Regions from separate parts of the Methylophilus sp. E2MeOHC9 genome, predicted to be linked through region 2. Evidence: riboswitches for the same ligand, from Rfam matches in the RefSeq annotation. Region 2 holds a riboswitch; the other holds the start of a gene.

Region 1 (14,769 bases), 940 kb from region 2:
TGAGCATGGTGGCATTGTCTGCACCAGCACCAATGCGCCAAAAATCTTGGAATGGGGTTTTAGCCAACGCGAAAAAATCCTGTTCTTCCCCGACCAGCATCTGGGCCGCTGGAGTGGTTACAAAATGGGTATCCCGCTGGAACAAATGCCGGTGTGGGACCCTGACCTGCCTATGGGCGGACTGACTGAACAGCAGATTAAAGATGCGAAAATCCTGCTATGGAAAGGCCACTGCTCAGTGCACCAGATGTTCCGCAAACAGAACATCGAACAATTCCGCGCCCAGCACCCGGATGGCAAAGTGATCTCCCACCCGGAAACCGCGTTTGAGGTATGTATCAACTCCGATTACGTTGGTTCCACCGAGTACATTCTGCGCACCGTCAGCGAAGCTGAACCCGGCACCAAATGGCTGGTAGGTACCGAGCTGAACCTGGTCACCCGCCTGGCCGAAGAAATGAAACCGCAAAACAAGCTGGTGCAGTTTATGAGCCACGTGGTGTGCGAATGCTCCACCATGGCACGTATTGATCCGCAGCATCTGGCCTGGTGCCTGGAAAACCTGGCAGAAGGCAATGTCGTCAACCAGATCAAAGTACCTGAACATGAAGCCAAGTTAGCCAAATTGACGCTGGACAGAATGCTGGCGGTCTCTTAATGACAGGCTGTGCGCTGTGTGAGCTGTCATCGCAAGATATCCTATGGCAGGATGACTTTTGCCGCGTAGTGCTGCTGAATGATGCTGATTATCCGGCCTATTGCCGGATTGAATTATTGGCACATATCAAGGAAATGACAGACCTGCCTCCCGCTGACCGTTCACGCACCATGAAAGTCGTATTTGCTGTGGAAGCAGCACTGCGGGAAACGATACAGCCGGATAAGATCAACCTGGCCAGTTTGGGGAATAAAACACCACATATGCACTGGCATGTGATTCCACGGTTTGAGAGTGACAAGCACTTTCCGAATAGCCACTGGGCAGAAGCGACAAGGGACTCCGAGGCGCAGCTGCTGAGTCAGGCGGTGAGGGATCAATTGCAGAAAGTGGTGGCTGAGCGGGTGGAATGTGCGCTTGAGTCTTGATTGCTTATTTACAAACTTAATTTCAATTTGATAGATTCTTTTTCGCCCCTAGGCGACCCTCTTTCTTATGCTTGTCCATAAGAAAGAAGGCAAAGAACAAGACACCCTAGCTTCCGCTTGTTCCCTGCGTTGCTCATCAACGTGGGCGTCCAACGGAACTCGCCCTAGCGGCTTGCAAAAGACGCAAGCCACCGCGGAGCTCAAACAGGCGCTGGCCGACACCACCCACGCTGACTGCGCTACTCGGCGCGTCAGATAGGGGACCCGAAAAGCACACGCATTCAGTTAAGCTAAGACTCGCCACATTCATTACCGCTCCATCATTGAAATAAAACACAGCAATAAAAAAAACAAGAAAACCCACCAAAACAATTGAATTGGTTTGGTGGGGGTTAGCTTTGGAAATTAAAGAAATCCCTTAGCGCCCTTAATGCAATATATTCAAATAACGTTTCATCGTGGTGGTTTTAAACGGGCCCCTATCTGATGCGCCGAGTAGCGCAGGCAAAATAAGGAAGAAGGGAGCGACTGTCCGAATCCCGCGGTGGCCTGCGTAGTGTGCAGGCCGCTAGGTTGAGTTTCGTGACCGCTTATTTTGACGAGCAACGCAGGAATAAAGCGGAAGCTAGGGTGCCCTTTCTTTTGGTGACTTATTCTTTGGGCAAGCAAAGAAAAGTCACTCGCCTAGGGGCGAAAAAGAATGGTGCAATAAAGCACCAACATCGAATGCTTAACCATCCAAAGAAATACCGATTACACCTACCAGCAAGTGTGAGGCTTATTCTTTGATTGTCATCAAGCTAAGCATGAACCCTGCCTGGATTCTCCCTTGCAGGGCGCACTGGCTTCTATATAAGCCAGTCGTTTCGCAGGCAAAGAGCATGCTCTTTGAAACCCTGCGACACCCTTCGCCAGAATGACGAGCTTGCGCAGTACTCAGGCAGCTTTTGCGCAAGCCAACCGTTACGTAAGCACACAACAGCTGCATAAAACCTTACGCCCAACACCACGGATCACATCACATAGAAGCTTTGCACTTCCACCAAGCCGCTAGAAACATCCAATCAAATAACGCATTAGGAATGCTTCCTAGCCAACCTGCCCACGCCCCGCAACCATCCCAGCAAATCATCCACATAGGTATACAACACCGGGATCACCAGCAGACTCAACACCGTTGAAGTAATCAACCCGCCAATCACGGTAATCGCCATCGGCGCGCGGAAGCTCGGGTCTGCACTCCAGCCCAACGCAATCGGCATCATGCCTGCCGCCATTGCAATGGTCGTCATCACAATTGGCCTTGCCCGTTTATGGCAACCATCAATAATCGCGTCAAAGCGGCTGATTTTGGATTGCTTGCGCGCCATGATGGTGTATTCCACCAGCAAAATCGAGTTTTTCGTCACCACGCCCATCAGCATCAACAGGCCAATCACGCTAGGCATGGAGAAGCTGTTATGCGTCACCAGCAGCGCAAAAAATGCGCCGCCCAGCGATAACGGCAAGGCACCAAGGATGGTAATCGGTTGCAGAAAGTCGCCGAACAGCAACACCAGCACCACATAAATGCACATGATGCCTATGATCATGGCGCCGCCAAAACTGCTGAACAATTCGTTCATGCGCTTGGCATCGCCGGCTTCAAGCTGTTTCACGCTTGGTGGCAGATTCTGCATGGCGGAAAGTTGCTGCACGTCACGCATGACTTCACCGATCTGGCGCTTATTCAACTCGATATCAAAGGTGACGTTGCGCATGCGGTCCATGCGGTCTATCTGCTGCGGCCCGCTGCCCATGCGTACCGTAGCGACGGTTTCCAGGCTCACACTGCCGTTGCGGGCTGGCACTCTTAACTGCGCGATTTCCTGCAGGCTGCTGCGTACACTAGGCCCCAGCCGCACACGGATAGGCACCTGGCGCTGTGGCAAGTTGAGTTTAGGCATGCTGTTAGAGAAGTCGCCTGAAGTCGCGACACGGATCACCTGCGCAATTGCTTCTACAGTGACGCCAAGTTCGGCCGCTTTATCCACATCGGGGATAATCTGCACTTCTGGCCGCTGCAGGCTGGCGCTGGAGGTGATGTTACCCAGGCCGTTGATGCCTCTTAATTGCTGACCCACTTGCTGGCTGGCACTGAGCAAGGCCACCGGATCATCACTGGCCAGCGTGACTTGCAAGCGCTCTCCAGATTCGCCTGAGCCAACCGAAATGCGTGCACCCGGCAGGCTTTTCAGTCGCTCCCGCAAATCCGCTTCGATCTCCGATTGCTTCTGTTTGCGGTCACTGCGCTCGGTCAGGCTGATGATCAGGCTACCTTTACGCACATCGGTGGTACTTTCAGCCGCGTGCGGGCCGCCACCGCCAGTGCTGGCTGCGCCGGCGGCACTAAACACGGCTTTTACCTCAGGGTGCTGTTTAACGATATGCTCAGCCTGCTCCACCAGATGGCGCGTTTGTGCCAGTGGCGTGCCGGGTTGCAGCTCAATATTGACTTTGGTCTGGCTACTGTCAGAAGAAGGCACAAAACCTTTGGGCAGCAATGGCATCAGGCTCATGGAACCAACAATAAACAACACAAAACCTAGCACTACGGTTTTACGGTGGCCCAGACACCAGGTCACCCAGCGCAGATAAGCACGCATGGTGCCTGAGGTTTGCTCTTCTTTGACCGGATGCGGCTTGAGCAGGTAGGCTGACATCATGGGCGTTAGCAAACGCGCCACGATCAGTGAGCAGGTAATGGCAATCGCTGCAGTGATGCCAAATTGCTTGAAAAACTTACCGGGGATACCGCTCATAAACGCAGTTGGCAGGAAGATCGCCACCAGCGTAAACGTTGTGGCGATCACGGCAAAGCCAATTTCGTCAGCGGCTTCCATGGCGGCCTGGTAAGGCGTTTTGCCCATACGCAGATGACGCACAATATTCTCGATTTCTACGATGGCATCATCCACCAGTATCCCGACTACCAGCGCCAGCGCCAGCAGGGTCAGCAGGTTGAGTGAAAAGCCGAAATACTGCATAAAGGCAAAGGTGGGAATCATAGACAGCGGCAACGCCACCGAAGCGATGATGGTCGCCCGCCAGTCGCGCAGAAACCACCAGACCACCAGTACTGCCAGCAACGCGCCTTCGTACAATAACTGCATGGAGCCGTTGTAGTTATCCTCCACCGGCTTGACCATATTGAAGGCTTCGACGATTTTGACCTGCGGGTGCAATTGCTCGAACTTCGCCAACGCCTCGCGCACGTGCTTGGCGACAGTGACTTCACTGGTACCTTTGCTGCGCGTGATTTCAAAGCGGATCACCTCTTTGCCATCATAGCTCGCATAGGTACTGCGCTCGGCATAGGTGTCCAGCACCTTAGCCACTTGTGACAACTTGATATGGCGCCCGTCGCCTAGCGGGATATCGAGGTTACGTACTTCATCGGCACTATGCAGCGCGCCCAGGGTGCGTACTGACTGGATATTGTCGCCAATGTCGCCGCGTCCGCCTGAAGCATCTTGCTGCACACGCTTGAGTTGTGCCGAGACATCGCTGACATTGACGTCCAGCCCTGACATCAGCGTCGGGTCCAGATTGACCTGTACTTCGCGGTCTACGCCACCGGTGCGGGTGATCTTACCCACGCCAGTCACTGACAGCATGGCCTTGCTGATCTCGTTATCGACAAACCAGGACAGCTCGCCCTCGTCCATATTATCTGCCGACACCACATAGGTGAGGATAGCGCTACCAGTGGTGGTTAGCTTGGAGACGGTGGGCGTGGTGACCGCAGCCGGTAGTTCCGAGCGAGCACTGTCTACCGCATTGCGCACCAGGTTGAGTGCTTCTTCACTGTTGGTATCAATGGTGAATTGCACGCTGATGCTGACGCCGCCATCGGTGATGACGCTGGACATATGCTCAATGCCGCCTATGGTGGCAATTTTATCCTCAAGCTTGCGCGCAACCTCGGTTTCCAGTTGCGGGGGTGCCGCGCCTTCCAGCGTCGCGCTGACCATAATCACCGGCAGTTCGATGTCGGGGAAGTTTTGTTTGCCTAACTGGTTCAGGGATCTGACACCCAGAAACGTCAGCACGACAAACAGCAGGATTGCCGGCACCGGATTACGGATAGACCACGCCGAAAAATTCATAATGCTTAAGCTCCGGCTTTAGTCGCGGTGACTACTTTGACTGTGTCGCCATCATTCAGGAAGGCACCACCGCTCAGCACCAGCCGGGTGCCGGCTTCTATGCCACTCAGTACTTCGATCTGCTGCTCCAGCGTGCGGCCTGTCTGCACTTTGCGCTGGATAATTTTACTCATGCCCTCGGCGTTGCTTGCGCCCAGCACAAACACATAGGCAAAACCATCCCTGTAAGTCACGGCACTGAGCGGAATCGCCAGGCCGCGCTGTTGCCCAATATCGATCTTGCCCTGCACATACATGCCGGGTTTCGCACTATTTTTGGGGATATCCACATACACCAGCGCATTGCGGGTGTTGCTATCCACCACCGGCGAAATCAGGCGCACTTTACCGGCCACGACTTTACCACCAGGCAAATTCAGGCTCACAGTTTGACCGGTGTGCAAGGCAGCCTGCTGGTCAGAATTGACTTCACCCCGCCACTCGATACGGCCCTGACGGATCAGTTTGAATAACTCAGTGCCGGATGACACGACATTCCCCAGATTGGCTGACCGTTCAGAAACCACACCGTCATCAGGCGCGACGACCTTGGTCTGGCGAATACGGATTCTCTGGTTTTCCAGCTCCGCTTCAGACAAGGCAAGATTGGCCCTCGCAGTTTGCAGCGCAATCACATACTCATTAATTTTCTGCGCGGATAAAGCACCGCTGTCCTTGATCTCATTGGCGCGGTCGGCATTGCTTTTGGCTTCAGCCAGGCCTGCCTTGTCTTTTTCCACTGTCGCCAGCTGCTTTTGCAAGTCTGCTTTTACCGTTTCATCTGCCAGCAACACTAAAGGCTGGCCTTTGCTCACCTGCGCACCGACCTCTACCAGCACCTGCTGGATACGCAAACCGGAGATTTCAGCGCTGACCAGCGCCTCCTGCCATGGGTAAATACTGCCATTCATTACCAGCGTCATCGGCCACTGCACATTGCCCGGGCTGGTCGCTTCTACACTCAAGGTGGCTTTACTAGCTTCGGCGTCACCAGTGGCAGTTGGACGATTGCCGCGTTTTTCTGCCAATTCTGCTTTATGCAGCGGGTGTTGAATAAACCATAAACTCACTCCGACCAATACGGCTGCAATGATCAGGAATTTTGCTTTTTTTGAGAGTCCTCTCGCCATGTTTATTTACCCTTTTCTATCGTTTTATTACTTTGTACAGCCTGCTTATTTTGAGTCGCCTGCTGCTGCAATTCATACCAATCGCCACCAAAGGCTTTATAGAGTGCGATCCACTGTAAAACCCGGTTCTTTTGCTGGGTGACTACATTCAACTCGGCATTGATCTTTTGGCGACGCGCATCTTCCAGTGACAGCAAATCGATACCGCCAGATTTCCAGTTCAGTTCAGCCGCCTGGAAATAGCGCGCATATTGTTGTGCACTCGCCTGTTCGGATTGTGAGCGCCGGTTGGCACTGTCCAGATTGACCAACGCCTGCTCCACTTCCTTGAGCGCTTTGCGCACATCTTGTTTGTAAGTCGCCATCAGGCTGTCAAAATTGGCGCGGGATTCAGCTAAATCCGCGCGTAAAGTACCACCATCAAAAATAGGCAATTTTATTGACGGCCCGTAAGACCATGAATCGGTACGCGTGACTGCGCCACCAAAACTGGTGCGGCGATACCCTATTGAGCCACTCAATGTCAGGCTAGGATAAAGCTGGGCCTTGGCTACGCCGACATTGGCGCTGGCTTCGGCCAGGTTGCGCTCATCAATCGCCAGGTCTGGCCTGCGGGTGAGCAGGTTTGCCGGTAGCGCGTTCACTTCAAACATGGCAGGTTGCGGCACGCCTTTACGCTTGGCCAGCAACGTGCGTAATTCTGTTTCCGGCAGGTTAGTCAGCTCGACGATGGCTTTCACCAAACCATCGCATTCTGCCTGCTGGCCATCCAGTGTAGACTCACTGGCATGAGTGGCTGCCTCTGCCAGCGCCAGGTCAGACGGGGCAGTGAAGCCAGCTTTGGCTGAAATGCCTGTCAAACGTGCGGTTTCCTTACGCGAGTTAAACGCGCCTTGCAAAGCATCGACTGAAGCCTGGCATGCACGATAATTCACATAGTTATTGGCGACTTCCGCCGCCACCGTCAGGCGTGCATCATGCCAGGCGATTTTCTTTGCTTCCAGCTGGGCTTTGGCTGCCTGTTTGGTGGCCTTGATCTTGCCAAACAAATCGACTTCCCAGCTCGCATCCAGTGATATCGAGTCAATTTCAATGGTGGTGGCCGGAAACGCGCCGCCGCCACCGCCACCTTTGCTGCGGTTCATGCTGCCAGTGCTGGTTAAATCAGGAATACCCTGTGCCCGTGCCGAAAGCACATTCGCGCGTGCGGTGCGGATATTGGCCAGTGCGATTTCCAGTGAAGGGCTTTCTTTTTGCGCCTGTGCCAATAGCTGGTCCAGTACCGAATCTTTGAATTGCGCCCACCAGTTGGTCAATGAACCCAGGTTGCCATTGTGTGGTAACGGTGCCTGCCATTGTTCAACCGTCACCGGGGTTGGGCGGATATATTCGTCTATCACCGAACAGCCTGTCAGAGGCAGTATCAGTAGCCAGTGCCAATGTTTACTTAACTGCATTGGTTGGCTCCATTCCCTGTAATCCGTGCAAAAATAAATTCACCACAAATGCGAGATGCGCCTCGGCATCCCAGTCCGGCTCCAGCACACCGAATAACGCTTTCAGACGCGGAGCGGCGATCAGCAACTCGCAATAAGACTCGGCCGCACGTTTGAAATCCTGTGCAGGCAATAGGTTTTTTGCCGCATAAAAACTGAAGATATCCGCCAGCATCTGATGGATACGCTCCGGTCCCACGGCTTTCATGGCGCGGGATAGCTCAGGCAAATGAGAGGCTTCGGCCACACCGATCTTAAAGAATGACAACATGCGCGGTTCCAGCACGCGCTTGAGCATAAAGCGACCTATCTCTGTGAGTACCTGGTGTAGCGTCTGGTTGGATAAATGATCGACTTGCACCATGGCAGAGACATCTTTTTCGACCATGTGTTTGATAGCCGCAATCAGCAAGGCATATTTATTTTCAAATCGCTCATAAATAGTCCGTGTAGACACACCGCAAGCAGCCGCAATGCGGCCTATGCTGGTTTGCGCCACACCTTCCAGCATGAATATTTCCAGCGCCTGTTCCAGCAACAGCGCATGTCTATCCTGCTCAGTGCCTGCTCTGGGGCGTCCGGCCTTAACTTTATGGGGAGAAATTTCCATGGTCGATGAAGATATCAAAGTCTGCATAAAATAAAAATAAAACGTTTCTTTTTCATTTTATGCCTAAAGCCAAAAGACGCAAGTGATTTCTTGTATCGAGCCCGATACGCGTATATCAGCTTGCATGCGCCAATTGACTTGTTTTACCAGCCTGGAGCGCATGTTTGCTATACTCGCCACACTTTCATACACAAGAGATATTCACGCATGGCGCTGAAATCCACCATTTATAAAATCGACCTCAATATTGCGGATATGGACAGGCATTATTACCAGCAGCACAACTTGACGCTGGCCAAACATCCTTCCGAAACAGACGAGCGCCTGATGGTCCGTTTGCTGGCATTCGTGCTTTACGCTGATGAGAACCTGCAATTTGGCAACGGTTTGAGCGATGACGACGAACCCGACCTGTGGCAAAAGGATTTAACCGGTGCGATTCAGCGCTGGATATGCGTAGGCCTGCCTGAAGAGCGCGACATCCGCAAAGCCTGTGGCAGATCAAAGCACGTGGTGCAGGTATTGTATGGCGGCAGGACGGCTGACATGTGGTGGGCGCAGAACAGCAAAGCCATGCTCAAGCTGGATAACGTCACCATCATCAACCTGCCTGACACAGAGCAACTAGCCGCCGCAGCGGCACGCGGCTTGTCTATCAGTTTCACCATACAGGATCAGCAGATACTGGTGAGCCACGAAGGTGGCAGTTTTGAGATTGAGGCCATCCGATTGAAAGACATTGAGTAGCCTGCACCAGCACGCATTAAAAAAGCCAGCAATCGCTGGCTTTTTTAGTTAGGGGATCAACATATGTTCGGCAGGCCAGACACCGCGGTAAGTCGCCTCCGGGTGTTTGGTGACCAGGTTTAAGCGGATTTCATTCAGCCTGCGTAATGGAACAGAGACCATCATCAGGATATTGCCTTGCTCAATCGCGTTTGAATACGATTTAATACGGTAACTGGGGGTTGCGGTTGCCACGGCCGCCGCCCAAACCGCACACAAAATGGCACCCAGGACCATGCAGTATGGAATCACGCTCAGCGACACTTCGCCAAACCACCAGGGCACCATATAGGCCAAAATACCACCCAGCAACCCGAATATGGCGCCAAACAAAAAGCCGCCCATGGCGCTGTATACGACATCAGATTTTTCCATTGCCTCTGCCTTGGGTAGATTGCCTAAAGACTGTGGCGGATGAGCATGGAAATGGATATCGTCCTCTTCAATGCTTTCCAGCAACAATTCATCCATCAATTTACGTGCACTTTTAATATCAGGCAAAACAAAATAGAGCATGCGTCTCATCACGTTCTCCTCATAAAGCACTTTAATCCGATAAAGTTTAGAAAAAATATATTTATTTAAATTCAATTCTTTACATCTTTCATCGCTAGCGCGTGCAAACCGCAATAAAAAAGCCAGCATTGCTGCTGGCTTTTAATCGGCACTACTACTCATTGAGGCACAGAAGTTTTACTACACTTTTTGATAAACCTCACTGCCTTTTTTGACGAATTCGATCGCTTTTTCCTGCATGCCTTTCTGTAGCGCCTCTTTTTCATCTACGCCCATTTTGTCAGCGTAATCGCGGACATCCTGCGTGATCTTCATAGAGCAGAAATGTGGGCCGCACATGGAGCAGAAATGTGCCTGTTTTGCGCCTTCCTGTGGCAAGGTTTCGTCATGGAATTCTTTGGCTTTCTCAGGATCCAGGCCAAGATTGAACTGGTCTTCCCATCGGAACTCGAAACGCGCCTTGGATAAAGCATTGTCACGAATCTGCGCGCCAGGATGGCCTTTAGCCAGATCGGCAGCATGGGCTGCGATCTTGTAGGTGATGATACCTACGCGCACGTCTTCCTTGTCCGGCAAGCCCAGATGCTCTTTCGGCGTCACATAACATAACATCGCACAGCCATACCAGCCGATCATGGCGGCGCCAATACCGGAAGTGATATGGTCATAACCAGGAGCGATATCTGTTGTTAACGGGCCCAGGGTGTAGAAAGGCGCTTCACCACAGTGCTCCAGTTGCAAGTCCATATTCTCTTTGATCAGGTGCATGGGTACGTGGCCAGGGCCTTCGATCATGCACTGTACATCGTGTTTCCAGGCAATTTGCGTCAGTTCACCCAGAGTCCTCAGCTCAGCAAACTGTGCTGCATCGTTAGCGTCGTAGATAGAGCCGGGGCGCAGGCCATCACCGAGTGAGAAGCTCACATCATATTGCTTCATGATCTGGCAAATGTCTTCAAAATGCTCATACAGGAAAGATTCTTTATGATGCGCCAGACACCATTTCGCCATGATGGAGCCACCACGTGACACGATGCCGGTCATGCGTTTGGCCGTCATCGGGATATACGCCAGGCGCACACCGGCGTGTATCGTAAAGTAATCCACCCCTTGCTCGGCCTGCTCGATCAGCGTGTCGCGGAAGATTTCCCAGGTCAGGTCTTCGGCTTTGCCGTTCACTTTTTCCAGCGCCTGGTAGATAGGCACGGTACCGATAGGCACCGGTGAATTGCGGATGATCCATTCCCGCGTTTCGTGGATGTTTTTACCGGTGGACAGATCCATCACAGTATCACCGCCCCAGCGTGTGCCCCACACCATTTTTTCCACTTCTTCAGAAATAGAAGAACCCAGTGCTGAGTTACCAATGTTGGCGTTGATCTTGACCAGGAAATTACGGCCAATGATCATAGGCTCGATTTCAGGGTGGTTGATGTTGGCAGGAATAATCGCACGGCCACGCGCCACTTCATCACGCACAAACTCTGGCGTAATGACTTGCGGAATGCTGGCGCCAAAATGCTGGCCAGGATGCTGGGTTTGCAGCAACTCGCTCATATTTTCGCGGCGCTGGTTTTCACGGATGGCAATGAACTCCATCTCCGGGGTGATGATACCCTGGCGCGCATAGTGCATCTGGCTCACGTTCTGGCCGGCCTTGGCCCGCAAAGGATTGCGGTGCAGGTTAAAACGCATCTCGGATAATGCCGGATCGACCAATCGCTGGTGACCGAACTCAGAAGTCGGGCCATCCAGCTGCTCTACATCACCACGTTCCATGATCCAAGTCGCGCGCAAAGCTGGCAAACCATTACGGATATCAATATCTATTGTTGGGTCAGTATAGGGGCCGGAAGTGTCATACACCACCACTGGCGGGTTGATATCACCGCCAAAGCTGGAAGGTGTATCACTCAGGGAAATTTCACGGAAAGGTACCTGAATATCAGGGCGGGAGCCTTGAACGTAAATTTTGCGCGATTTGGCAAACGGTTTGGTAGTAGCTTCGTCAACTTTGGCATCCGCGTTGACGAACTTGATATTTTTATCAATAGCGTTCATTAGGCATCCTTAAAATATAAAGACGTAAGGATGCGCACCTTTGCATTCCCTACGGCGGTATCAACCGCGTCAGGTTCGAAGGGTAACTCTCACTGTAAAATCTTCACTGAATGAAGGGTTTACAGACCCCTAGCAAGGGACGGATTGTGCGGGAAAACCACAGATAACGCAAGTTACTCGGTATTTGATCTGCCGCATATTGACAGACAGACAGATCTGTCTACAATCACGTTACCCACCTAATAAAAAATACGGGTTACCTTCAAATCAGAGCTCAGGAGAAAAACATGGAAGTCTTATTGATAGGCGCAGTTGCCTGTACCACCGCTTTAATTTTATCTGCATGGTTGATGACATTTGCCCGCTGGTTTCCCATCCCGGGGATAGATGGCGGATTTCTGATCGATTACAAAACCATGATCCGTGCCCACGTTGATTACGCCTTGATGGCACTGTTTCAACTGGGATTTTTTGCAGCATCCAGAGCAGCTGGCATTGAGCTGCATCACTTTGCCTGCGTCTGTGTCGCGATTGGCGGTTTTACTAACCCGACCATTTTCACAATTGCTGCGTTTGACACTGATTTCTGGAGCAAAATGAAATGGAAAGTATTTTCCGCCATCAGTTTTGTGCTGACCACTATCGGTTTTATGACGATCTGCTACCAGCTGATATGCCACGTGCTGTGTCATTGATCGGCTTAGCTGCCACGCAACCGTCTAATGAAACCCTGCATGCGCAGGGTTTTTTGTTTGCCAGACCCAACTAAATTACCCGGCCAAGCTATCAGTTAAACACCGAAATAGCCTTTTAAAACAGCATTGTTCTCAATATAAATTATTGCAAACGACAGCTAGAATATCGTTAGCAAGAATGATCAAACTTTTCTTTTTAAGGCACTGAGCGCATGGATTGGTACAGCATATTCTTTTTCAGGGAAGGGACTCCCACCGCCCTGCTCTATGGTACTTATAACCCATGGCTAGTCATCCTGTCTGCACTGGTGGCCATCGGTACCTCGGTGCTCGCGCTGCAATTAACACGTCTTTCGCAAAAGCAAACCTCCCTGGTTTCGCAAAAGTTTTCCATTATCGCCAGCTCCATTTCACTCGGGGCAGGCATCTGGGCCATGCACTTCATCGGCATGCTGGCCTACGAAATCTGTACCAAAGTCACTTACAACCCTGAAGTCACCATGATCTCTATGATGCCAGGCATTCTGGCGTCTTTTTATGCGCTCAACCTGATGACGGAGAACCAGCTTGATTATGGCAAGCTGATCAAAGGTGGCCTTTCGGTAGGCACCGGCATTGGCGCCATGCATTACACCGGCATGCTGGCCATGAGCATGGAGCCCGTGCTCAAATTTGACCTTGTTTGGGTACTAATTTCTGTAGTCGTCGTGGTCAGCCTGGCAACACTGGCATTATGGACAGGTATTTTCCTTAACCAGAAAGGCAAGCTACCGCCCAAAGTGAGCATCACATTGGGCGGTATATTGATGGGAAGCGCCATCACCGCCATGCATTACACCGGCATGGCATCGGCACGCTTTCTCGGGCAGGCGCAATCCGGCTTCAACCCCGAAGATAACCAATCCATCTCGCTGGCACTTGGCATCACGCTGGTGACGATACTGATAGGCATCATTGCAGCCGCAATCAATGTGCTGATCAGCTACCGACAGGCGCTTGCTAACATCAAGGCCAGCGAAACCCGTTTATCGACGATTTTAAATACCGCAGTGGATGGCATTGTTACCATCAATGCCAGCGGCCAGATCATCTCCTGCAACGAAGCCGTAGAGCGGTTATTCGACTGGCGCAAAAACGAGATGGAAGGCAACAATATTTCAATGTTGATGCCGGAACCGGACCGCTCCAACCATCTCTACTACCTTAAAAACTACCAGGCTGGTGGACAGGCACAAATTCTTGGCGAAGGCCGCGATCTTGAAGCCGTTAAAAAAGATGGCACGCAGTTTCCCATACGACTGGCGATTGGCGAGGTCAAACTGCCGGGCGAAAAACTGTTTGTCGGCTTTATTACCGACCTCTCCCAGCGCAAAGCGATTGAAAAAGCCATCCGCGAAAAAGATCAGCAGATTCGCTCCATGATGAGCAATATTCCGGGCGTGACTTTCCGCTGCAACCTGGATGAAAACTGGAGCATGCGCCTGATTAGTGATGCGGTGCTGGAATTGACCGGCTGGACAGTAGAAGACTTCCTGACCGGCAGCATTCATTTCTCGCAGCTGATTTATGCCGACGATGGACTGAGGATACAACCGATCGTCGAGGCTGCTGTCGCCCACCGCACCAACTATGCGATTGAATACCGGATTACAGACCGCAAAGGCAATGAAAAGTGGATCTCAGAATTCGCTTCCGCCATTTACAGCAATGATGGCGAGGCCGAAGCATTGGATGGCGTCATGCTGGACGTGACTGAATCCAAACAGAAAAATGCCGAGTTTGAGGGCATCGCCAATGCCATCAACAACTCCACCTGCATGGCTGAATTTACCATTGACGGCTTCGTGCTGACTGCTAACCAGAGCTTTCTGGACCTGCTCGGCTATGAACTGCCAGACATCCTGGGGCGACACCATTCCATCCTTTGCCCACCTGAATTCATCACTACTGATCGTTACCGGCAGAAGTGGGTATCCCTCAGAAAAGGTGAGTTTGTGCATGGCGAATTTTTGCGCCATGGCAAGAATGGCAAAAAAATCTGGATCCATGCCTCTTACAGCCCGATCCGCGACATGGATGGCAAAGTCATTAAAGTGCTGATGTTTATGATAGACATCAGCGAACGCAAACAAATGGAACAAGAGATGCTGCTGGCCAAGGATAAAGCGGAACAGGCAGCCAGTGCCAAAAGTACCTTCCTGG
Region 2 (14,769 bases):
ATAGCAATCCATACATGATCAGTTTGACGAACATTGGTACTTTTCCTTTCTAAACATGGCCACACTGGCAGATGGGTCGTTGACGCATCCAGCTGCTTATTGTACCTTAATCCGCCATCTGTCATTTTAAGGTCATACGCAAACGTCTTAAGTGTTGCAGCCTCCCCCCATGAATAATGAAGCCATTGCAAAACTGCTGAAACAGATTGCCGCTGACCCGCAACGATGGGAGGCCTACCAGAAACTGGCAGGCTTGATGCTGCAGAATGATGAGTTTCATGCTGCCGAGCAGTATCTGTTGCAGGCCATCAGCTTACAGCCGAAGGCGCTGCAATTAAGGTTACAGCTGGCCAATTTGCAGATGCGTACCCAGCAGTTTGCCGCGGCGCATGACGCTTACAAACAGGCGATCAAGCTGGATCCACGGCAGGCACAGAGCTACTACCTGGATGCACGTGCACTGAAAAACATGGGGCGCACATCAGAGGCGATTTTGCGCCTGCGTACGGTGACCAAGCTGGATCCCCAACACATTCAGGCCTTTACCGAATGTGTAGATTTAATGCTACAAGCCCAGCAGTTTGAGCAGGCCGTCGCAGTGCTTAAACAGGCAGCCACCGCACATCCTGAACATGCGCATTTTCACTATCGGCTGGGCGTGTTACACCAGCAATTGCAGGCGCCCGCAGAGGCACTGGCCTGCATGGACGCTGCCATCAGGATTCAGTCGGACTTTGCTGAAGCGCATCACCAGCGTGCGTTGATATTGCAACTGCAAGGACAACCCGCAGAGGCGCTGCGTGCGTTTCATCACGCCATCGCCTATCAACCCAACTTACCGGTGCCCTACAATAACCGGGGCGTTGTGTTATGCCAGCTGGGCAAATATCCCGAAGCTATCGCTGATTTCAGGCAGGCGTTACAGTTAAACCCTGGTTATGCTTCTGCTTACTGCAATCTTGGGCTGGCCTTGTATGAAAACGGCGATGCCGATGAGGCTTATCAGTACCTGGAAACGGCATTGAAATATGCGCCTGGCCATGTACAGGCACGCTATGTCTTGAGCATGTTAAAACTGGCGCGTGGTGAATACGAAGATGGCTGGCCCATGTATGAATCACGTTGGCAGGCCTTGCCAGGCACGCAACTGCCTGATAGCCAACTATTGTGGCAAGGTGATACTTCGCTGGTTGGCAAAACGATTTTAATCCTGGCTGAACAAACGCTGAGCGATACCGTGCAGTTTTGCCGCTATATTGACCTGGTCAAGCGCTTCAAGCCCAACCAGATGATAGTAGCAGTGCCTGATGCCCTGTATAACCTGTTCAATGAACTATGGGGCCACGATGTGGCGATACAGGTCATCCGGCAGGATGGCCGCGCATTGCCGCATTTTGATACCTATTGCCCTATGCTGAGCTTGCCGATGGCATTCAATACAGTCACCACAACCATCCCGGCTGCCCTGCCCTATCTGCAGGTTGCGGAGCGTCATCAGCAACCCTGGCAACAATTACTAGGCCCGGCCAGGCGCTTACGTATCGGGGTGAACTGGTGCGGCGACGCAAATAATAAATATGACCGCCAGCGCAGCATCCCGCTGCATTTGATGGCGCCTTTATTGAAAATGGAAGTAGAATGGCACAGTTTGCAAAAAGAGTTTCGGCGTGAAGACCACATTATGCTCAAGCGTTTTCCCATGCTGGAATGCCATCACCCATTGCTATCGGATTTTAGCGATACCGCCGGGCTGATCATGCAGATGGATTTTATTATCTCGGTGGATACAGCAGTCGCGCATCTGGCTGCGGCGCTGGGCAAACAGGTGTGGCTGTTATTGCCGGCACAAGCGCATTTCCGCTGGCTGCAACAGCCGGAAACCTGCGCATGGTACCCAGGCATGCGACTATTCCGGCAAGCGCCTGGCACCTCTTGGGAAACCCTAATTGATCAAGTACATCAGGCGATTACCGATGTACTGAGCCAGAGCTACCGCGCAGAATAAAGCGTTATTCGGCGTGAGGCACACCAACGATGTGCATGACGCGTGGCACATCGACATGCAGCAACTGCGCAATGTCTTTGTAGTCGTCCGGTAAGGCGGCATTTTCCCAACCATCGGCAGAATGCCTGGCCAGGTTCACTGCAAACTGCACATTGCGCACGCGTGGCAGATGCGCACGCTGCTCATCCATCAGGTCAGTCAATAACGAAGGCAAATTAAACGCACGCACCAGTTCCGCCTGCAAATCCAGTATCCTGAAACCCAATACTTCCTGTTGCACACTACGACTACGCAAGGTTGAATCTGCCAGCTGGCGCTGATGGATTTCAATCATGGGGACAGGGTTAAAACACCACATCAGCATTTCGGCAAAGTCATACAAAGAAGCCGCCACGCGCAATTCTTCCGCATGTAGATCCATCAGGTGTGAAGCAAACTCAGCCGCAAAATAACCGGCGCGGTGGGCACGTACGACCAGTTTAATCAAATCAACCAGTGCAGCCACATGTTGGTTCAACATCTCTTCCACATGCGGTACGGTGGGGATCTGTTCAAAAAAAGTACTGGTGCCCATCATGATAATCGCCTGCTCAACCTGCACCAGGTCTTGCAGTTGGTGGCTGCTGCGGTGATTATTGGCAAAGGTCAGCACTTTGAAAGTCATCAGCGGGTCATTGATCACCACCCGCGTGATATCGCGTGCACCTGTTTCATCCTCGCGTTCACGTAGCTGGGCCAGTTCCCTGGCGGTTTGCCGCAATACGGGAATATCCGCATTTTCAAGAAACTTCACCCAGTCGGAAATGCTCCGATTGGCTCTTGCCTCGCTAAGTGTCACCATTTAAACGCCCCTGCTTGAGTTTTATCCGCCCGAGTATAGAACAATGCCGTTTTGCAGCATGTGCTGATGAGCCACTGAATTCACTGCCAGTTTCAATCATGACTTCATCATCCTCACGCTGCAAAAGGCTGCCTCAAAGCCACAAAAGGCTTGTTTCTTTAGGCATTAGACCCAATCTGCTATGTTAGAATGCAATTTTTGTGACTTAATTTCAGGAACAGGCAAATTTGCCCCGGTTCCCGTGTGAACAAATTTATGGCGATTATTCTACATACCCCCGAAGATATTGAAAAAATGCGCGTGGCCGGGCGCCTGGCATCAGAGGTACTGGATTACATCACGCCTTTTGTCGTCGCGGGGGTCACCACCAATAAGCTAGACCAGCTTTGCCACGATTACATCGTGAATGTGCAGCAGGCGATCCCGGCACCGTTAAATTACGCGCCGGATGGTCACACGCCCTATCCGAAATCCATTTGCACCTCGATCAACCAGCAGATCTGCCATGGTGTACCCAGTGAAAAAGAGCTGAAAAATGGCGATATCGTCAACCTGGATATCACTGTGATCAAAGATGGCTACCATGGCGATACTTCGCGTATGTTTATGGTGGGCACGCCCTCTCCGCAAGCCAAACGTTTATGCGACATCACCTACCAGGCCATGTGGCGCGGTATCGAAAAAGTAAAACCAGGCAACAGCCTGGGCGATGTCGGCTATGCGATCCAATCTTTCGCCGAGAAAAACGGCTACAGCGTTGTGCGTGAGTTTTGTGGCCATGGTATAGGCAAGAAATTCCATTGTGAACCGCAGGTGCTGCACTATGGCAAACCTGGCACTGGCGTGACGCTCAAACCAGGTATGATTTTCACCATTGAGCCTATGATCAATGCGGGTCGCCGCGATATCAAATTCATGTCTGATGGCTGGACGGTAGTGACCAAAGACCGCAGCCTGTCTGCACAATGGGAGCATACCATTGTCGTCACAGAGGATGGTTTTGAAATCATGACAGTTTCTGACGGCACTCCGCCACGCCCAACCCTGTAACCCCCACACGCCAATGCCAGTGATCGCCAAAGAACAACTCAAGCAGTGGCGTGAGTCGTTCCAACTGTCACAGCAGCAACTCGCCGCCGCCTACCTGGCAAAACCAAATGCCAAAGTCCTGCTACAGCAGAATACCCGTCACCTGGATCAGCTGTTACGTGATATCTGGTCTACGTTCCAGTTACCTGCCACAGTCAGCCTGATCGCGGTTGGTGGCTATGGCCGCGGCGATATGTTCCCCCATTCGGATATCGACCTGCTCATCCTGCTACCAGAGGATTGCCCTGCTGCGTTGCAGACAGAGATCGAGTCTCTGATAGGGGCATTGTGGGATATCGGCCTGAATATTGGCCATAGCGTGCGATCGCTGAGTGAGTGCCTGGCCGAGGCGCAGCTTGATGTCACTATCATGACCAATTTGCTGGAAGCGCGCTGGCTGACCGGTCATAAAGCCACTTTCAAAACGCTCATGCAATCGCTGCACGCGCAATTGGACAAACCACGCTTTTTTGCCGAAAAGTTACGCGAACAGCAAATCCGTCACGCCAAATTCCACGATACCGCCTACAACCTTGAACCGAATATCAAAGAAAGCCCGGGGGGCCTGCGCGATCTGCATATGATCTTATGGATCGCGCAAAGCCAGGAGCTGGGCAACGACTGGCAAGACCTGGTGCAGGTTGGCCTGCTCAACCATACGCAGGCACGACAACTTAAAAATCATGAGCGCTTACTGCAAAACCTGCGCATCCGGCTGCATTTGATGGCTAAACGGCGCGAAGACCGGCTGGTGTTCGACTTTCAGAATACGCTGGCTGAACAAATGGGTTACCAGACCACTTTGCAAAAACGCGCCAGCGAGCAATTGATGCAAGGGTTTTACCGTAGCGCCAAAGCCATCATCATCGAAAATGAAGTATTACTGAAATTGATGCATGCCCGGGTCAGCCCGCAAACAGAGCTTGCCACCGTCATTGATGAAGATTTCGTGTTATCCCAGGGCCTGCTCAGTGCACAAACGCCAGACCTGTTCCAACGCAAACCAGAAGCCATCTTGCGTTGTTTTCAGTTATTACAGCAACATCCTGCGATCGCAGGATTTAGCGCACCGCTGGTCAGGGCCTTGCAGGCAGCGCAACCATTAATCAATAATGCTTTCCGCCAGCAATCGGCCAATAAGGCACTGTTCCTGCAAATCTTGCAATCGCGTGAAGGCGTACACCGCAGTTTGCGCCGTATGAACCGTTACGGCATCCTGGGACGTTATATTCCCGTGTTTGGCCGTGTCATTGCGCAAATGCAGCATGACTTGTTCCATGTGTATACGGTTGATGAGCACACCATGAACGTCCTGCGCAACCTGCGCCGGTTTGCAAAACCTGAGCTGCGACATGAGTTTCCGCTCTGCAGCCAGCTATTTGCCGAATTCAGCCAACCGCACTTACTCTACCTGGCAGGTATTTTTCACGATATCGCCAAAGGCCGTGGCGGTGACCATTCGGTGCTTGGCACGATTGATGCCAAGCGTTTCTGCCAGAAGCATGGTTTGCCAAAAGCAGATAGTGACCTGGTCGCCTGGCTGGTAGAAGCGCACCTCAAGCTCTCCAGCACGGCACAGAAAAGTGATTTGTCTGACCCGGATGTAATTGAAAGCTTTGCAAAACTAGTGGGCTCTGAATACCGCCTGACTGCCTTGTATTTATTGACGGTCGCTGATATCCGCGGCACCAGCCCTAATGTGTGGAACGCCTGGAAAGCCAAACTGCTGGAAAGCCTGTTCCTGCAAACGCGGCGCGTATTGCAGCAGTCATTGAATACCGAAGCACAGCTAAGCCTGCGCAAGCAGGAAGTCTTGCAAAAACTCAGCAGTTTCAACCTGAAAGAAGACTCGGTACAGCCTTTGTGGCAGGCATTTGGTGAAAACTACTTCAACCGTTTTGACAGTGATGAGATTGCCTGGCAAAGCCGTTTACTGATCCCGCATATACGCACAGAAACCGCCATTGTACGTGCCCGCCTTAGCCCTAAAGGCGATGGGATCCAGGTGATGATTTACAGCCGTGACCAGAAAGAGATTTTTGCGCGCATCTGCCATTTCTTTGACAGCATGCAATACAACATCGTACAAGCCAGGATTTACACCACCACCCATGGCTATGCGCTGGATAACTTCATTGTGCTTGAACCTGATACGCATCAGATCAGCTATAACGGCTTACTGAAGCATATCGAGCAAGGCCTGACAGAACAATTATCCGGCACCACAGCGCTGCCTACGCCTATCCGGGGACGCGTCAGCAGGCAAGTCAAACATATGCCCTTGCCTACGCAAATCTTTATCCATCCGGCCAGCGCACATCACGATCAGCAGCAACAGCTACAGCAACTGGACGTGGTTGCCAACGACAGGCCGGGCTTGCTGGCAAGCATGGCGCTTGTGCTACTCAACCATGATGTAGCGCTGCACAATGCTAAAGTGAACACCCTGGGTAATCGCGTGGAAGATAGTTTCCTGATCTCAACCAGTGATGGCCAGCCTTTGAACGAAGCACAAATCAATGCGCTTAAATCCGCATTCAGTGAGCTTTAGCCGGCTTACAAAGTCAATCACCTGATGGCTAAAATGTAAGTTTTACCATGTTTACCTATCCGCAGCTCACATCCTCTGAACAAGCCAGTTTACCTACACTGATTGCCCAACCAAGTGCTATCCCGAATAAGTTTGCGGACAGCACGCACCGGCTTTTTTACTGCCAAACGACCGACGGTGAAATGGTGCTGAAAGTCTGTAATGAGTCGACCATAGCAAAATCCCCCTTCTGGTCAGGCGCAAACCATTTGTTTGCAGCGGACTTTCCAAATAGCTTGGGCAGTATCCATTTAACACACCATTTCTTGCAGGAAAATGGTGTGCTTCCTGTGCCTGATTTTGTCGCGGCAAGCGATCACCGCTTTATACTCACCCGCTTTCTGACGGGCAAGGATGTAGAACCAGAACATATCAGCGACCACTGGGTGATACAGCTAGCCGAACATATCGCGAAATTGCACCAATGTACTTACCCTCGCTGGGGCACGCTGCATGATCCGCAATTCACTGCGACAGACTGGGCCAGCCGTTTGCAAGAAACCCTTGCGCTTCTGGCCAGGCAGCACGATACGGTGATTGACGAAGCGTTACTCGCTGAAGTGTTAGCGCACGCGAAGAGTATCGAGGAAACTGAGTTTGTACCCATGATGCTGGACTTACGTTGGGATCAATTTCGCTATTCAGGCACCAATGACCTAGCGCTGATTGATCTTGATGCGTTTGTGATTGCGCCGCGTGCGCTGGACCTGGTGTTGCTGGAATATATATTAACGCCCGCGCAACTGGCGTTATTTAAACAGCTCTACATTCAAACGCATCCCTGGCCTGAACACACGGCACATACAGCCTGCTACCAGCTACTGCTGTTTTTGATGAATGTGCTGGGTGAAAATGATTTGGCAACATGGATGCAGCGCATATAAAGCGCAATGTCATTCGCCAAAGTGTTATTTACCTAGCTTGTTGCCGGTAAAGCTTCACCCAACTGATAAAGCCAACCACTGCCAGAATCGTATTCAACACAAATAAAGCCGCAGTTGCGTAATAGCCGGTCTGCACATATAAAATCGTAGCAGCGCCATCAATCACCGCCCAATATAGCCAGTTCTCCAACACTTTCCTGGCGATCAACCAGGTATTCATCACAGAAAACACCGTGGTATAGGCGTCTAACATAGGGCTTTGCGATTGCCCGGTTTTTTGCAAATAGGTACTCACTAAAGCACTCACAGCAACACCAACCGCGACAAACCCAACATGCCAGAGCCAAGGCCAGCGGCTAATCTGCAATATGTCTGTTTGCTTGCCGTGTTTATGCCACAGCCAAAAACCATAAATCGCCATGCCCATATAATAAAAATTCAGCAACGCCTGCATGGGAAGCTGGCCTTCCCAAAACAGTACGGTGTAAACCAGCGTGCTGAAAAAGGCAAATGGCCAACACCATTGTGACTCTTTTGACGCCAGCAAAATATAGGCAACGCCCATCAGTGCAGCGGCAATTTCCCAGGGGGACATTTGCTGGAATGCCGTCAGGATAGCCTGAAAATGATCTTGGTTCATGGTGAGGAAATACCGAAGAAGTGAACGAGTGTGTTGTTATACATCGACAACATCAGCCCTGTCTGTGCCAATAAACTTCATGACAAACACGCTGTGTGGTATCGCATTAAACACCGCTTCCATCTCCTCATCGAGGCAATCCATCACGGCCCGGTATTCGCCGAACACTTGCGTCGCCAGGCTATTACGCTTCACCACCAGATCTGGATTGGCTTCGAGTTTATTGATGAACGCCAGAATGGGTTCTACATAGCCTTCGGTTAAGGGGTACAAACTAATATCGACAGAAATACGCATACAAACTCCAATATGTATAAAATCAAAAAGGGCAATCACGCCCTCCCCTGTTTAATAATCGTAAGTGACCGTGATGCCAGCGATGCGAGGCTCAGCATACTGAACATACTTTTCATCTACAGCAAAGTTATTGGCCGGATTGTTAGCAAAGAAGAATCCGCGCGTAGCATAGTCTTTATCGAATAAGTTTCTCGCCCATACGCTGACTTTCCAATGTTTATCATACTTGTAATCAGCGCTAGCGTTTAACACAGCATAGCCGTTTGATTTAGCATTGTGGCTATCTGAAAAGTAGAAGCTATCTTTACCTTCCACATTGGCGCGTATTGTCCAGGCGTCATTCGCATAGAACTCAGAACCCAAATTAAAAGTATATCTGGGTGCATGGGCGACTTGGCGACCTTGCGCACTGTACGCAGTAGGATCCAGGTTTTGATAGCTATCAAATTTCGCATCCAGCAAACCCAGTGAACCCATGATGCGGAATTGATCCGTCAAGCACCAATCCAGGCTGGCTTCCACACCTTGGTGTGTCGCTCTGGCAGCGTTGTCATAGAATTCAATAAAATTGCCAGTGCCCGCTATCTGCGCAGAGCTATGTGTTTGCGCATCCAGGCGTTTTGCATAAAAAGCCGCCAGATTGGTGATCAAGGTGCCATCCAGCCAGCTCGATTTCAGTCCTGTTTCAAAGTTCCACATGTACTCGGTATTAAACTGTCGCTGGTTTTGCGGCAAATTGGCCTTGTTGTTGATGCCACCAGGTTTATAACCGCGCGTTAACGAGGTATACAGTAACTGATCGGCATTCGCCTGGTAATTCAGGCCCAATTTGGCGCCAAAAAGCACTTCGTCTAAACGCTTTTGCATACTGCTAGGGACTGAGCTAACGAATCCACGATCAGAATAGTCGGCCTTAAAATCCTCTACACGCAAACCTGATACCAGTGTTAGTTTGTCGGTTAAATGACTATCCAGTTGCCCAAACAAAGCCGTATTTTCTGTTTTGTACCTGCCTCTTAACTGTGTTAATTCGTCAGGCCCAAAACTTCTGTAATCGACACGTGACTTGAAATGCTCATCCTGCACAAAACGATACACACCAACCGTCCAGTCGGTGGAGCCATTAAAAATTCGGCCAGCTTTATCGGATAATGCACGTAGCTCAAACGAGTAATTATCGCGGTCCCGATTATGCTTCTCAAAGTCATTCTCTGTTCTCCAATCCCCATCAAAACTGTAGGTGGATGAAGAGTTTAAATAACTGGCTTCAGACTGGATAATGACTGCATCCGAGGCTTGCCAATTGGCTTTCACCGCAAAAGCGTTGGTGTTCTGAGTGTCTGCACCAGGCTGGTTGGCTCTGCTGCGTCTTGAGTTATCCAGGGTAAATGCGTCATAGCCGTTATCCACATTCACATGCATCAAAGTGAAGTCCAGGGTCAAATCCTCAGTCGCAAATAATTTGAATTTACTACGGAAGGTCAGCTCATCCTGCTTTTGCGTGTCGTCACGACCCAGGGTGTCGTTTTGCATATAGCCATCAGATTTGTGCGTGTAAATCGAGGCGCGCCCGAGTAACTGATCTTCGACGATAGTCCCGCCTACCGCCACCCCAAAATTACGCGTGTTATATTCACCCACACCGGCTTGCACACGCATTTTAAATTCTTTGGTGGGTTCGGCACTGCGCATGGTGATGGCGCCCGCAATGGCATTGGGACCAAACTTAGTGCCCTGAGGGCCCTGCAACACTTCTATCGCATCAATATCAAACAGGGTTGCAGCACCACCAAGGCGGCTAAAGTCGATGCCATCAATGATCAAACCAACGGATGGATTCACCGGATTATCATATTGGCTGAGTATTCCCATCCCGCGAATCTGGAAAAAGCGTCCTCGCGACGCCCCTGCTGACACATTGACATTCGGCGCCAGGTTCAAGACTTCTTCCAGATGCTGCGCACCACGTGACTCTATGGTTTCTTTGTCAATTTCGGTCAGGCTGACAGCAGTTTTCTGCGCGGTGCTGGGGCGAAAATCTGCACTCACCACCACATCGGGCAGTTTCACTGCCTCGTCGTCCTCTGCGGCAAACGCCTGCGCGGTCAGTAAAAGCCCAATCAGGGACAGCGGTTTTGTAATCGGTTTCAAGGTAATCCTTTCTATTAAGACACATAAAAAGGACAGGGGGAGAGTGACAATGACGTGAGTAGATTTGTTGATAGGACAACAAATCAAAAACATTTGCGTTGTAGATGCTCTGCCTGTCCCTACGCCAGCATTATCTGGGTCAGGTTCATTGGGTTCCTCACTTGCGCGAGATCTCAGGCGTTAGCCACCCCAAGGCGTTTGATTTTTCAATCAGGGTGAGATTGTAGGTTGATATTGATTACATTGCTAGAGAGTGATGCTTATTACGTTTAAATCGTATGCGTATTTTCAAAGTTTAATGATTTAAACAAGCCTGGCACCAAAAAGAAAAAACCCTGCGATGCAGGGTTTTTTTATTGAATACTTGCTACAACAATCGATTAGAAATGTTTGTAGTGTTTTTTCAATTGCTTAACGACTTCCCACTGGGATTTCAGGCCTTTTGGAAACTCAACATAGTCACCAGCTTTGATAGTCACTGTGTCGCCACCTTGTGGAGTCACTTTGAATTCGCCTTCTAATACATAGGCTTTTTCAGTCATAGTGAAATCCAAAGGGAATTTTGAAGGAGCGCAATCCCAGGTATTCCAGCTTTTTACGCCCAGGTCATTCAATTTTTCTTCAGATGGATTGTGGTCGATGATGATTTGAGTCATGACAATTCCTTAATAAATTAAAGTGATTATAAAAACTTTAAATAGAAATGCCGCAATCATGCGGCATCTTGGTAACTGGCGGAAGAGGTGAGATTCGAACTCACGGAGGGCGTGAACCCTCGACAGTTTTCAAGACTGTAGCATTAAACCGCTCTGCCACTCTTCCGGAAGGCAGGATTATAGCAAAATATCAGTCATCTGGAAGCGTTATTCCAGGAAAAAGTACATCATTAAAGCCAAATTTTGTCATATCGCGGATACGCATGGGGTAAAGGATGCCAAATAAGTGGTCACATTCATGCTGCACCACCCGTGCATGAAAGCCGTTGGCAGTGCGATCAATAACGTTGCCTTGCGGGTCAAAGCCACGATAATGCAGGGTTTGATAGCGTGGCACCACGCCGCGCATGCCGGGAACAGACAGGCACCCTTCCCAGCCATCTTCTTCTTCGTTATCTATCGGCGTCAATTCAGGATTGATCAATATGGTAAAAGGGACTTCTTCGGCATCCGGGTAACGCGGGTTCTTGCCAACGCCAAACATCACCACCTGCAAACTCACTCCTATTTGAGGCGCGGCGATACCGGCACCATTCATTTCAGTCATGGTGTCATGCATGTCCTGGATCAAGGCATGCAATTCAGGCGTATCAAACTGGGTGACTTTTTCTGCGACTTGATACAGTACAGGGTCGCCCATTCTCAGCACGGGTTTAATGGCCACAATCAGGCTCCATCAAAAACAATAAAATGGTTAAACGGTTGCGCATTGATGGTCAGATAAACATTGCGCAATAATACAACGCACTTTGTCCATGGTTTGCTGCAACAAAGGCATGACCTGTTCAAAATGGATGGCTTGTGCGCTGTCGCCACGGCCTGCCGCAAAATTGGCTACCGGGCAGATGGCGGCATAAGCCACGCCCAGCTCTCTTGCCAGCACGGCTTCTGGCATGCCTGTCATGCCAACGACGGTGGCACCATCCCGCTCATAGCGGTCGATTTCCGCGGCTGTCTCCAGTCTTGGCCCTTGCACGCAGGCATAAATGCCGCCCTCCACCAAATGACAACCGGCATCTGCTGATGCTTTCAGGCAACGCTCGCGCATGGTTTGCGAATAAGGCAGGGTGAAGTCAATGTGCCTCACTGGTAGCTCTACGCCGTCGTGATAGGTGTTATCGCGGCCATAGGTGTAATCCAGAATCTGGTGCGGCAATACGATATCGCCTGGGATCAGGCTATTGCTGATGCCGCCCACGGTTGCCACTGCCAGCAAATCGGTCACGCCCACCGAATGCAGTGCCCAGATATTGGCCCGGTAATTGACCGCATGCGGCGGTATGGTGTGGCCGCCGCCATGACGCGCGAGAAACACCACTTCTTTGCCATTGATTTCGCCGAAGACCAAAGGTTGCGAAGGCTTGCCGTACGGCGTGCGCACAATCAGGCGTTTTGATATATTCAGATTGGTGAGCTCTGTCAGCCCGGTGCCCCCAATAATGCCTAACATCCTATCCTCTCCAACATTCAGTTTTCTTTACCGCAGGTTAATGTGCAAGGCGTAAGCGTATCACGGATTTATGGCATACTTAAGCCATGCAAGCCATTTCCAAGCCCGTGACGACACCGGCCAGTGTGACCCTGGCACACACACATTATGAAAACTTTCCGGTCGCTTCCGTGCTGCTACCCGCCCATTTGCGTTACGCAGTGAGCGTGATTTACCAGTTTGCGCGCGAAGCGGATGATATTGCCGACGAAGGCGACGCCAGCGAAACCCAGCGTTTGCAGGCACTGCAAGTTTACGAAGATGAGTTGTTACTGATCCAGGCTTATATCCAGGCAGAGCGCCCGTTATTCAAAACACTGCAACAAGTGGTCAGCAGCCACAAGCTGGAAGTGCAATCGCTGCTGGATTTAATCAGCGCGTTTAAGCAGGATGTCGTCAAAACCCGCTATGCCGATTTTGCTGAACTGCTGGATTATTGCCGTCGCTCAGCCAACCCGGTCGGCAGGCTGATGTTGCAACTGTACGTTGCGGATACGCCGCAGCATAGGGATTGGTCCGACCAGATTTGCACAGCTTTACAGCTGATTAATTTTTACCAGGACATCGCCATAGACCTGCAAAAACATGGGCAAACCGGGCGTATTTACTTATGCCAGGACGAAATGCGAGCCGCTGGTATCACAGAACAGGATTTACGTGACCAGCGACTGGATAGCGCCTGGCAGGCATTCTTTTTGTACAATGTAGCCCGCGCCGAGCAATTACTGCTCGCGGGTAAGCCGCTAGGCCGCCAACTGACTGGCCGTATCGGCTTCGAACTGCGCATGATAGTCGCCGGTGGCGAACGAATCATTTATAAATTAAAGCGTTGCCGTGGCGATATCTACCATCACCGACCAACACTGAATGCTTTTGATTGGCCGATTATTTTGCTGAAAGCCCTGTTTAAACAATGACCCCGCAACAATACTGCCAGCAGAAAACCAAACAAAGCGGTTCCAGCTTTACCCTGAGTTTTTTGTTCTTGCCCAAACATAAGCGCGAAGCCATGACGGCACTGTATGCGTTTTGCCGTGAAGTGGATGATGTGGTCGATGAATGTACTGATTACCAGATCGCACAAACCAAATTGCAGTGGTGGAAACAGGAGATACATCGCTTGTTCCATGAAGTGCCGCAGCATCCGGTCACCAAAGCGCTAAAACCTGTGGTTGTAACGTTTGCTCTGCAGGAGGCGCACTTCGTCGAAATCATCGATGGCATGCAGATGGATACCCAATACAACCGCTATGCCGATTTTGAGCAACTGGCATTGTATTGTTACCGCGTCGCCAGTGTGGTCGGCCTGCTCTCGGCGCAGATTTTTGGCTATCGTGATCAATCCACGTTAGCTTATGCGCATGACTTGGGCATGGCTTTCCAGCTCACCAACATCATCCGCGATATTGGCGAAGATGCCAGGCGCGGCAGGATATACATCCCGATTGATGAACTGGAAAAAGCAGGCGTCACTGAACAGCAGATACTGCAAAGCCAGGCATCGGCACAGACACAAGCTTTGTTACTCAAACAAATTGAGCGTGCAGAAATGTTTTATGACAAAGCCATGAGCCAATTGCCGCAAACTGATATCAAAACGCAATTGCCCGGCCTGATGATGGCAGCCATTTATCGCGCTTTACTACAGGAAATCCGGCAAGACCCGAATCTGGTGCTTAGCCACAAAGTCATACTGCCGCCTTTCAGGAAACTGAAACTGGCCCTGGGCGTATGGTTCAAGCGCCGCTAGCTCACTGGCATGCATAAGCACACACCGCGCAATGTCGCCATCGTTGGTGCCGGGCTGGCCGGGCTATCGGCCGCACATACATTGTTGCGCGAGGGGCAGCAGGTAACGCTATTTGAAGCGGCACCACAAGCCGGTGGCCGTGCGCGTGGCGTGCCGCATGCAGAAGCCATGCTGGATAATGGCCAGCATATCTTTATCGGGGCTTATCGCGCCACGCTCGCATTATTACGTGAAGCGGGCCTGGATCCTGCGCAGATATTCACCCGATTGCCGTTGGCGTTGCATATGCATCACGGCGCAGATCGTATGTCTCTCGT

What was found. Region 2 has a riboswitch for thiamine pyrophosphate ahead of ACSSVF_RS09450 (TonB-dependent receptor). Riboswitches for the same ligand answer to the same signal wherever they lie in the genome.
Region 1: it holds a riboswitch for thiamine pyrophosphate, as region 2 does, so the genes downstream of both, thiC (phosphomethylpyrimidine synthase ThiC) here and ACSSVF_RS09450 (TonB-dependent receptor) in region 2, are expected to answer to the same signal.

The regions. Positions count from the first base shown of each region.
Region 1 is NZ_CP196024.1:992,106-1,006,874, reverse strand. It holds gene nadA (quinolinate synthase NadA) at 1-658, shown strand, start outside; gene ACSSVF_RS04785 (HIT family protein) at 658-1,086, shown strand; gene ACSSVF_RS04780 (efflux RND transporter permease subunit) at 2,163-5,234, opposite strand; gene ACSSVF_RS04775 (efflux RND transporter periplasmic adaptor subunit) at 5,240-6,403, opposite strand; gene ACSSVF_RS04770 (efflux transporter outer membrane subunit) at 6,406-7,860, opposite strand; gene ACSSVF_RS04765 (TetR/AcrR family transcriptional regulator) at 7,847-8,509, opposite strand; gene ACSSVF_RS04760 (YaeQ family protein) at 8,717-9,256, shown strand; gene ACSSVF_RS04755 (hypothetical protein) at 9,305-9,820, opposite strand; gene thiC (phosphomethylpyrimidine synthase ThiC) at 9,992-11,872, opposite strand; TPP riboswitch at 11,901-12,013, opposite strand; gene ACSSVF_RS04745 (hypothetical protein) at 12,160-12,567, shown strand; gene ACSSVF_RS04740 (PAS domain S-box protein) at 12,780-14,769, shown strand, end outside.
Region 2 is NZ_CP196024.1:1,936,601-1,951,369, reverse strand. It holds gene ACSSVF_RS09490 (peroxiredoxin) at 1-34, opposite strand, end outside; gene ACSSVF_RS09485 (tetratricopeptide repeat protein) at 170-2,005, shown strand; gene ACSSVF_RS09480 (HDOD domain-containing protein) at 2,010-2,846, opposite strand; gene map (type I methionyl aminopeptidase) at 3,102-3,896, shown strand; gene ACSSVF_RS09470 ([protein-PII] uridylyltransferase) at 3,910-6,486, shown strand; gene ACSSVF_RS09465 (phosphotransferase) at 6,534-7,409, shown strand; gene pnuC (nicotinamide riboside transporter PnuC) at 7,438-8,049, opposite strand; gene ACSSVF_RS09455 (YkoF family thiamine/hydroxymethylpyrimidine-binding protein) at 8,086-8,346, opposite strand; gene ACSSVF_RS09450 (TonB-dependent receptor) at 8,398-10,497, opposite strand; TPP riboswitch at 10,596-10,699, opposite strand; gene ACSSVF_RS09445 (cupin domain-containing protein) at 10,878-11,153, opposite strand; tRNA gene ACSSVF_RS09440 (tRNA-Ser) at 11,230-11,319, opposite strand; gene def (peptide deformylase) at 11,344-11,877, opposite strand; gene ACSSVF_RS09430 (S-methyl-5'-thioinosine phosphorylase) at 11,908-12,663, opposite strand; gene hpnC (squalene synthase HpnC) at 12,750-13,619, shown strand; gene hpnD (presqualene diphosphate synthase HpnD) at 13,616-14,452, shown strand; gene hpnE (hydroxysqualene dehydroxylase HpnE) at 14,462-14,769, shown strand, end outside.